DNA from 3 places in the Aliamphritea hakodatensis genome. Region 3 is predicted to be linked to each of the others. Evidence: riboswitches for the same ligand, from Rfam matches in the RefSeq annotation. Region 3 holds a riboswitch; each other region holds the start of a gene.
What was found. A riboswitch is a leader RNA that binds a small molecule or an ion and turns the genes downstream of it on or off. The one in region 3 is predicted to bind cobalamin.

Region 1: it holds a riboswitch for cobalamin, as region 3 does, so the genes downstream of both, PCI15_RS13275 (SRPBCC family protein) here and PCI15_RS14955 (DUF4198 domain-containing protein) in region 3, are expected to answer to the same signal.
Region 2: it holds a riboswitch for cobalamin, as region 3 does, so the genes downstream of both, bluB (5,6-dimethylbenzimidazole synthase) here and PCI15_RS14955 (DUF4198 domain-containing protein) in region 3, are expected to answer to the same signal.

What each region holds. Positions count from the first base shown of each region.
Region 1 covers NZ_AP025281.1:2,871,733-2,875,010, forward strand. The annotation lists gene PCI15_RS13270 (Rieske 2Fe-2S domain-containing protein) at 1-576, opposite strand, end outside; gene PCI15_RS13275 (SRPBCC family protein) at 603-1,778, opposite strand; cobalamin riboswitch at 1,930-2,074, opposite strand; gene PCI15_RS13280 (MATE family efflux transporter) at 2,262-3,278, opposite strand, start outside.
Region 2 covers NZ_AP025281.1:1,580,231-1,583,508, reverse strand. The annotation lists gene PCI15_RS07185 (sensor domain-containing diguanylate cyclase) at 257-1,336, shown strand; gene bluB (5,6-dimethylbenzimidazole synthase) at 1,339-2,094, opposite strand; cobalamin riboswitch at 2,139-2,336, opposite strand; gene PCI15_RS07175 (BatD family protein) at 2,433-3,278, opposite strand, start outside.
Region 3 covers NZ_AP025281.1:3,229,456-3,232,733, reverse strand. The annotation lists gene PCI15_RS14960 (methyl-accepting chemotaxis protein) at 1-585, shown strand, start outside; cobalamin riboswitch at 713-1,008, shown strand; gene PCI15_RS14955 (DUF4198 domain-containing protein) at 1,121-1,927, shown strand; gene cbiM (cobalt transporter CbiM) at 1,985-2,605, shown strand; gene PCI15_RS14945 (NikL family nickel/cobalt ECF transporter subunit) at 2,598-3,179, shown strand; gene cbiQ (cobalt ECF transporter T component CbiQ) at 3,203-3,278, shown strand, end outside.

The DNA of each region.
Region 1 (3,278 bases), 360 kb from region 3:
TTCATCCCAGTGAGCATCAACCTGCTGACGATAATCCGCAGCAGAGCTCCACTGATCGGTATCCGACAACGATAAATCAGACAAAGTCTTCTTAAAAGAATCGTCAACCCCTGCAAATACTGCACTTTCATCCGTCAGATGTACGAAGACAAAACCATCATGTTCCGCTACTGCAAACTTCTTGAGCGGAAACTCATCGATGTTGATTTCATCCATCATGTTACGGGCAAAAACCAGCTGACCGTTCAGATCGTACGTCCACTGATGATAAGGACACACCAGATTTGGCGCATTACCTTTGTCCTGCTGGCACACCCGTGAACCACGGTGCCGGCAACTGTTATTCAAAGCGACGATTTCAGCATCATTATTACGGACTAAAATCACAGGATAGTGACCCGCCTGAACCGTAATGTAGTCACCATTAGCAGGAATCTGGCTGCTATGGCCAGCAAAAATCCAGTCACTGTACCACTGCTCATGCAGTTCAGATTTAGAACTTTCGTGGCTCTGGTAAATCAGTTCCTGATTGTCTTCAGTTCCACAGGGGCGGCTTGTCGAAGTTGTTGTTGTCATTATCAGATCTCTTACTGCCGTGAGTTTCAGCTCAGGCGTGCCTGCAAAGTGTTGCTGTACCATTCAATAAACTGAATAACACCGTCTTCCTGATTTTCCGAGTACGGGCCGGATGAATACAGCGGTGAATTAATGCCCCGCTGGTTCTCTTCCACCAGGTGCTTATCCTGAGCATTGGTGGCTTCCCATACTTCCAGCAGCTCCGCCGGGTTGTAATCCACATTTTCTTCAGCATCAGCCCGCACCATCCACTTAGTGGTCACCAGTGTGGTCTGCGGCCCCAGTGGCAACATACGGAAAGAAATAACGTGATCACCCAGAAAGTGATTCCAGGTATTCGGGTAATGGAACAACACCAGGGCACCGACATTTGGCAGCGCTTCATCGCACAGCGGCTTGGCGACCGCATCTTCGCCGCTCATGGTGTAGCTGGTGAAGTCTTTGAGCAGTGGCATACGGGCCACCCGGAAGTCGCCTTTATCGGAAATTTTAAAACGGCTTGGCAAACCGGCTTCTTCACAGCGCTCCCAGTGATCAGACACCATGGCAGGCACTTCGCCCGTCGGGCTGACACCGGTGACCGCCGGGTCTTCCGGGTAAGTAATGATCAGTTCCGGATGGTTACTCAGGCAGTGATAACATTCGCGGTTATTCTCGAATACCAGCTTCCAGTTACCTTCTTCAATGATGGAAGACTGGGCAGCAATTTTCACATTGGCCATGCTGTGCGGTGCCATATACGGCTCGACCACACTGCTGAACGCCGCAAAATCTTCCGGCGCATCCGCCAGGCAAACAAACAGATAGCTCTGCACACTGTTCAGCGCTACCGGCTGCAGCTGTGCTTCTTCCTCACCCAGGGATTCGCCATCCAGCTGATACTGAATTGTCGCACCGCTGTCACCCAGGGTCAGTTGGTTACCGCTCTCTTCGTTACACAGCGGATAGCCGCTGACCGGACAACGGTTATAGAAGGCTTTCAGGGATTCACCCTGATTGATGATGACGATGTTATGCTCGCCCAGAGGCAGGGTCATGTAATCGCCGGTATTGGCTAACTCAAAATCATGGCCGACAAATATCCAGTCTTTGTACCAGATATTTTCCAGATCCATCTGATAAAGCGCAGGGTCATTGTAAAATTTGCCAGCCAGACTGAAGTTCTTTGGCTTATTGGCAAGCTCGGTAAGTACGTGTTGCATAGGGCCGCCTACACTAAAAAAGCAATAGCATCTCAGGCGGTGAACAGCATGAATTGTTACAGCTTTTTCTGGCAAGGGATAACCCTGCAGCCAAGCCGCAATTCAGTTTTGTTGTCCACCGCAACCTTAATCACCAGGCTCCGTGCCTGGTATCCAGTTTGTGACTTAGGTGGGATCGGGCTAAAAACGCATCTTTATCAGAAAACGTTCTCACCGTTACGGGGATAGCAACAGAGTTTCACTGTTTTCACCAACCCGCCGCTTGTGACGGCGTGTCCTAAGTGGCGCCAGTATCGCAAAAAAAAACTTCGGTCATTGCTTAAAAACGACCATTCCAGACCCAAAAAAGCCGGTGAAAAGGTCGTAAGTCGCATAAAAGCAGGGTATGAGTCGCAATCAGATGCAGAAAAAACAGCCTCTCAGATACCGTGATCCTTAAAACACAGGGAAAACTGTTTTTTCAGCCGGAAAAGAGAGAATGCTTCAGTGGGCCGGCAGCCAGACTTGCTGTCGCACCATCCGGTAGAGACGTCGCGCCTGGAACATTGCACTGAGCAACACCCCACACATAAAGCCGGCCCAGAAGCCAAATACACCATACTGCTCACCCCACAGATCAGTGAGCCCAAGGCTGTAACCCAGTGGAAACCCGATTGCCCAGTAAGATGTTAGCTGGATCAGCATCGGCATACGGGTATCCTGAAACCCTCTGAGCACCTGGATACACCACACCTGCAGCGCATCGAATACAAAGAACAGCGGTGCGAATACCAGCATGCTCGCTGACAGTGCGATTACCGCCGCATCCCGGACGAACAACCCGGGTACCCTGTCATGCCAGATCATGATCAGCGCGCCAGACACCAGACTGAATACCAGCACCATAGCCAGCCCCACTTTCAGTTGCTGGTGTACACCGCGGGTATCCTCCCGGCCGATACTGTGCGAAGCGCGAATGGCGGTTGCCTGGCCGATACACAGCCCGACCATCAGCACCAGCGCCGCCACCTGGATGGTAATCTGGTGCGCCCCCATTGAACTGACACCTAAAGGCGCGATCAGTAACGCAGAAATATTAAAATAGCCTTCTTCCGCCAGCAGCATCAGACCGATGGGCAGGCCAAGGCCCAGAATCGCTTTAATCCGCTGTTTGTCGACCCCCGGCCAGCGCTGGTAAACACGGTAACCTTTCAGCTTCGGATGTTTCGCCGCGTACACGCACAGCGCAACAGTCCATAAAGCGTACAGCGAAGCCGAGGTGACCGCACAGCCAACCCCGCCCATGCCTTCAAATGGCCCGACGCCAAATACAAACACATAATCCAGCAACAGATTCAACGGTAAAATAAGCAGGCTGGTCAGCGCAATGAAGCGGGTCAGCCCGTGACTTTCCAGCAGATTCATAACGACAATAAAGACGCCGATCGCCGGAAAGCCCAAACCGATAATGCTGATATAGCCCTGCGCAATGCGGGTTTCAGTGTCCCCCGCGCCCAGCCC
Region 2 (3,278 bases), 1.6 Mb from region 3:
ATTGCCCCTGAAAATCGATGTCCGGATAACCCAAAAATACACGGAATAAAATCCATACTACCCCCCTCCCACGGAAAGGGTACATACCCCTTATGGGTAGCACAGATTTATAAACACTGTATTAGCCATCTATTTTCATAGATATTAGATAACTATGCGTTGATACAGATCTTGCCAGCCTGAAACCCGGCGGCAAAATCCAGGCAATAAGAATGCTTTTACACGGAAAGAAACATTCACAGCAACAGGTAATGATATGACGTACGCGTTCCCTCTTCCGGATAACGAATCAGAACGGCTGCTGGCGCTTGAAGATTACGATATTCTCGACACCCTGCCCGAACAGGCCTACGACGATATCGCCAGGCTGGCGGCCTTTGTCTGCGGGGTGGATAAAGCCATGGTTGCCTTTGTTGATGGCGAACGGAAATGGCATAAAGCCCGGTATAACATCGCCCCTGAAGAAGTCCCCCGGGGCTTTGCTATCTGCTCCCAGACCATTATGGGTGCTGATCCTTTCATCGTGCCCGATACCCACAAAGATCCGCGGGTGAAAGACATCGGCATGGTCACCCACCCGCCCCACGTCCGGTTTTACGCCGGGGTACCGCTGATTGACGACGCCGGTATGGCGCTGGGCACCCTCTGTGCGGTAGATACCCAACCACAGGACATCAGCGAAGAACAGACCCGCGCGCTGACGGCACTGGCAAATCAGGTGATGCAACTGCTTCGGCTGAGAAAATCTCTCAAAGTACTGGAAGCACGGGAGCGGCAACTGAATGAATCCAGACAGCGGCTGGACAGTGCCAACAGCGAACTGCGCCGCCTGACCCTGACTGACGAACTTACCGGGCTGAATAACCGCCGCGCGTTTAACACTGAACTCAGCCGCGAAACCCACCACGCCGGTACCCGGGAAACCCCGCTCAGCCTGCTGGTTATCGACATTGATCACTTTAAGATTCTGAATGACAACCGCGGCCACAGTTTTGGTGATCAGGTACTCATCAGGGTAGCCGGACTGCTGAGACAAAGGGTCCGGCATCAGGATTTCTGTGCCCGCTACGGCGGTGAAGAATTTGTCATACTCCTGCCGGACACACCGCTGCAGGGCGCGTTAAAACTGGCCGAAGCCTGCCGGAAAAGTATTCAGGAAAACGGTTTTGACGGCGAAAAGCTGACCATCAGCATTGGCGTTGCAGAATACCAGGGGCAGCCTGCAGAGGCTTTATTCGACAGCGCGGATAAAGCCCTGCTCGATGCCAAACGTCAGGGCCGTAACTGTATTGTTACCGGATCAGTCACAGGACCAGCGACCGCCCCGACACCCTGACCTCAGAAAGGCTGATGAGGAAAATCAGCCTGAGCAACAACCGCTTCGGTAATCCCTTCCTGCCCGGCGGTATCCCGGTTCCCCCACTGATCAAAATGCAGCAGGCTTTCCAGCGGTGTCCGGGGTAACCAGCCGGCCGATTCAAGCTCCGGCCGTTTATAGAAGTGATCCACATAGCCAATACACAGATAGGCAACCGGCACGATATCCCGGGGAATGCCCAGCACATCCTGAAGCTTTTCCGGGTCCATAATGCTAACCCAGCCAATCCCCAACCCTTCCGCCCGGGCAGCTAACCACAGGTTCTGTACCGCACATACGCTGCTGTACATGTCCATTTCCGGAATATGGGTACGGCCAATCACCGTCGGGCCGGTCCGGCTACGGTCACAGGTAATACAAATGTTCAGCGGTGACTCCAGAATCCCCTCAAGCTTCAGGGAGCGGTAGGTGTCCCGCTTTTCTTCTGAAAACATATCTGCCGCTTCATCATGGGCCGTATCAAACAGGCCTTTCACCTGCTGACGCACCCCGGCATCGCGAATCAGCATAAAATCCCAGGGCTGCATGAAACCTACCGACGGCGCATGGTGAGCTGCGTACAGCACCCGGCTGAGCACCTCGTCAGGAATGCTGTCCGGCCGGAACTGCCCACGGACATCCCGGCGGTTAAAAATGGTTTTATACAGACCGTCACGGTCCTGTGAAGTAAAACGAATGGTTTCCTGATGCGGAAAATCAGTTGTTGGATGCCCCATAGGTATTCCCCTTGATATGGTGGCGATAAGTGTCTGTCCAAACACTTTTCTGATACCTACAGGCCGGTCTTCTGACTCAGGATCAGCTTCTGTAAACACCTTCCCGAGATCACTCAGTGGCTGGCAAATGCCTGTTTACAGAATCCCCTTCACAGCGTTGGGCACGTTCCGGACTCACACCGGATTCCCGATTCTCCCGTCACTGTTAAACAGCTCAGGGCACCTGTATGCGGATATAAATTGTCTGCCAGCGGTTATATAAAATTTGCCGGCGGCGGGCAAGCACAATCCGCCGTTAAACCGATCCGGATCAAACTATTCGCATCCCTTTCGGCCTGTTACTGGCCGGGATAAAAGGCTGACAAACCTGCCGTTTTTTGCTGCCCGGATCGCAACGCAGATAACTGTGTATGCAACTCAGCCAAACCAGTACCCAGTGTATCCAGATCCGGGCCGCTGGTTTCAGACGAAGCAAACAGCGCCCGCTCCAGCAGTACCAGCTGTGCTGTCAGGTCATCACCGGCTAAGGCCTTCAGTCCCGTGATACCGCTGGCTGGCAATAAACCCGACCGGTAACAGCGATTGCCCCAGTGCTGAACAGCCTGATGAATCGCCGCCAGTTGCTGACCCGCCAGCGCCCGCTGCACATCAGAAAAGCCATCCGCTAACACAGACCTTTCAGACAGCGAATCCGCTTCAGAAACCGGCTGAAGCTCCCTTATCTGCCGGCGTTGCTTCAGGAGCACGACAATCAGCACCAGCGCCAGACAGGCCCAGAACAGATTCGCCCACAGTAACCAGGAAGCCAGCGGCGCAGGCTGATAAATAATCTGTGGCTCCGCCTCCGGCAAAGGAGATGCTGGCAGTAACGGCGCTGCCGGCTGTGCCGGTGCAGCAGGTACACTCGCGGAACGGCCTGTGGCAGCTGGCAACACTTCAATCGTCCGGGCCGGTAAACGGGCCTGTTCTGCCCGGTTTTCCGTACTGTTCCACCACCTGACGACCAGCTCAGGAATTTCAATCAGTCCGGGCTTCACCGGCACGAATGCCACACTGCGCTGGCGGGCATTGATAACCCCCCGGCTGTTGAGATCTTCCGTATTTTGCAGCGGCTCGGCGTAGACATTCATCCCGGGGATATCGGCAAACTCAAAGGTGGGCAAGCGATCAGGGGCGGCCCCCAC
Region 3 (3,278 bases):
AGAAGCCTGGCGGATCAGGCCAGTGATACAGACACTGAAGTGAAGACGTTGCAGAAAGAAAGCGAAGAAATAGGTTCGGTGCTGGGGGTCATTAAATCAATTGCCGAGCAAACCAACCTGCTGGCGCTGAATGCATCTATTGAAGCTGCGCGCGCCGGTGAGCAGGGCCGGGGTTTTGCTGTGGTTGCTGATGAGGTGCGCTCGCTGGCCGAACGGACGCAGAGCTCTGCCAGTGAAATCGAAGGGATGATTTCCCAGTTACAGACCCGCACGAACCGTGCCACTGAACTGATGTCTGTGAGTCTCAGTCGCAGCCAGCAAAGTGCAGAGCATGCAGAGGCCAGCATTGATATGCTTGATACGATTACACAGGATGCCGAAACCATTGTGGATATGACCGCGCAGGTGGCAGCGGCGACTGAAGAGCAGGCGAATGTGGCCGGTGAGATCAACCAGAATGTCGATAAAATTCGCCTGATTATTGATGATGCCAGCGCCCAGACGCAACTGAATGTAACAGCCAGCGACGAGGTGGCTGCTCAGGCTCAGCAGCTGAAGCTGGCGGTGGGGCAGTTTGTTACCTGAGGGCGCCGTTTGGCCGACCTGTACAGCCGTCTTCCGGCGGCTGTTTTTTTCCCTTCTGAAGACCTTATTTTATTAAATTGCGACATTTAACCGGCGCTGATTGACAACCTTTGAGCGGTGCAGGTATTGTGCGGTTTCGTTACTGAGTTGCGTGGTAAAACACGTGGAATAAAGGGATGTAAATGCCTTTTTTCGGGAAGTTGGTGCGTTAACGCTGTTGTGCTGCTGTTGTAATTGCCAAATTATGCAGCCATCAGTTCAGACAATCCCAACACTGCCCCCGCAACGGTAAACCGATAAAACTGTTTCATAACGCCACTGCGAGCTGATGGTTCCCCCGGGAATCATATTATGTGGGAAGGCGAAACAGGGGACGAAAGTCCGTCGGTGAGTCCGGAGACCGGCTTGGTAGCTTGTTATAACTAGGTGTTGCGGAGGGCTTCACCGAGGTACAGTTTTTGTATCTTCCCACAAAAAACTGCACTGACTCCTCCCAACTCTGGCTGTATTTTTATTCAGACGGAGCAAATCAAACGTGTTCAATTTTAAGCAGTTATCTGCCGCTTTAGTTTTAGGTTCTTCCCTGGTTGCCGGCACAGCGCAGGCTCACTTTCAGCTGGTCTATACTCCTGAATCGCTGCGGGATAAAGGCGGTGAAGTCACTCTGAAAATGCCATTTACCCATCCGGCTGCCAGCGGTCACGTCATGAAAATGGGTGAACCGCAGGAATTCTTCATGGTTCGCAAGGGTAAGAAGACAGATTTGATGGACAAGCTGGAGTCGATTGAGTGGACCAGTGCAGTGGATACCGGCCCGGCATACGAAGCGACTGTTAAGCTTCGCGGTCTGGGTGACAATGTATTTGTCATGACGCCGGAACCTTATATGGAAGCGGAAGAAGATATCTACATTCAGCAGATTACCAAGAACATCATTAACGTTGGCAGCCTGCCAACGGACTGGAACGAAGAGCTGGGTCTGAAGGCCGAGATCGTGCCGCTGACTAAGCCATACGCGATTTATGAAGGCGGCACCTTTACCGGTGTGGTTAAAGGCGATGGCGAGCCGGTTCCGTTTGCTGAAATCGAAGTTGAATACATGAACTACGAGCCGGAAATGGACAATAACCGTTTCGCGGCTGAAGCGGAAATTACGCCGCCGGCAGACGCCTTTGTCACCATGACGATCTTTGCGGATGCCAACGGTACCTTTACCTTCGGTATTCCAAAAGCCGGTCACTGGGGCTTTGCTGCGCTGGGTGTAGGCCCGGATACTGAATACAAGGGTAAAGAGCTGTCTCAGGATGCGGTTATCTGGGTTCAGGCGCACGAATTTAACTAAACACTGCAACCGGCGGCCCTTCACAGGGACGCCGGTTTAACAGTTTCAGGAACAGCTATGCATATAGTAGATGGCGCGCTTTCCGAACCGGTTCTGGCCGGTGGTGCATTACTGGCGCTGGCCGGTGTCGCCTACGGTCTGAAGAAGATGGATTATGAGCACCTGCCACAAGTCGGTGTTTTGTCCGCTGCATTTTTTATCGCTTCTTACATTCACCTGCCAATCGGTTTTTCCAGTGTTCACCTTATCCTTAACGGCCTGATAGGTCTGGCATTAGGCTGGGCAGCATTTCCTGCGTTGCTGGTTGCGCTGATTTTACAGGCGGTTTTCTTTGGTTTCGGCGGTTTTCTGGTATTGGGGGTAAATACCTTCAATATAGCGCTGCCGGCGGTGATGGTGTATTTCCTTTGCAGGCATGGGATTGCCTCGTCTTCTCCCAGGGTTGCGGCTATCTGGGGAGCAATAGGCGGTGCCGGTGCGGTGGCTGTGACCACTGTGATGGTTGCCGGATCTCTGGCGTTATCCGGAGAAGCATTCTGGCTGGCGGCCAAGGCAACCCTGATCGCACACATTCCGGTAATGCTGGTGGAAGGTTTTGTCACCGCGGCTGCAGTGTTGCTGATCCGCAAGGTTAAGCCTGAGTTCCTGCATCTCGCGGAGGATTGGGATAATGCGTAAATTTTTTGTCTTGCTGGTGATGCTGTTTGCATTGCCGGCCAGTGCTCACAACGTAGTGGGCGGTGTTTATGCCATCGGCAGCACCATTGAAGGTGAAGCCGGTTTTTCAAACGGCGATATGGCGTCGGCCGGCACTAAAGTGACGGTCACTGATCCGGCGGGTAATGTACTGCTGGAAACTGAAACCGATGAAGAGGGTTTCTTTACCTTTGAAGCGGCCGCCCGGGTTGATCACCTGTTCCGGATGGAAATGGGCAGTGGCCACGTGCTGGAAATGATCCTGCCTGCTGATGAGTTACCCGCCTCTCTGGTCGGTGGTGCAGTGGCTTCGGCAAAGCCGGCGGCAAAAGCGTCAGGCGGTACGGCGGTACAGTATGATGACGCGGCCATGCAGGGCATGATCGAAAAAGCAGTTGCCAAGCAGGTTAAGCCGTTACGCAAAGAGCTGCGGGCCTTCCAGGAGAAAGCCGGTTTGCAGGATGTTCTTGGCGGTATTGGCTATATCTTTGGCCTGTGTGGCATTGGTATGTGGTGGCGTCAGCGTAAACAGGCTCAGGCTGCTAAAACAGCCTGATCTGAAACGGCAAGGAGACAGATTTGCCTCAGAATCTGGAACACAGTGGTACGTCCTGGAAAGGGCAGCAGCTTAAGCATCATCGCTCGGTGATCGATA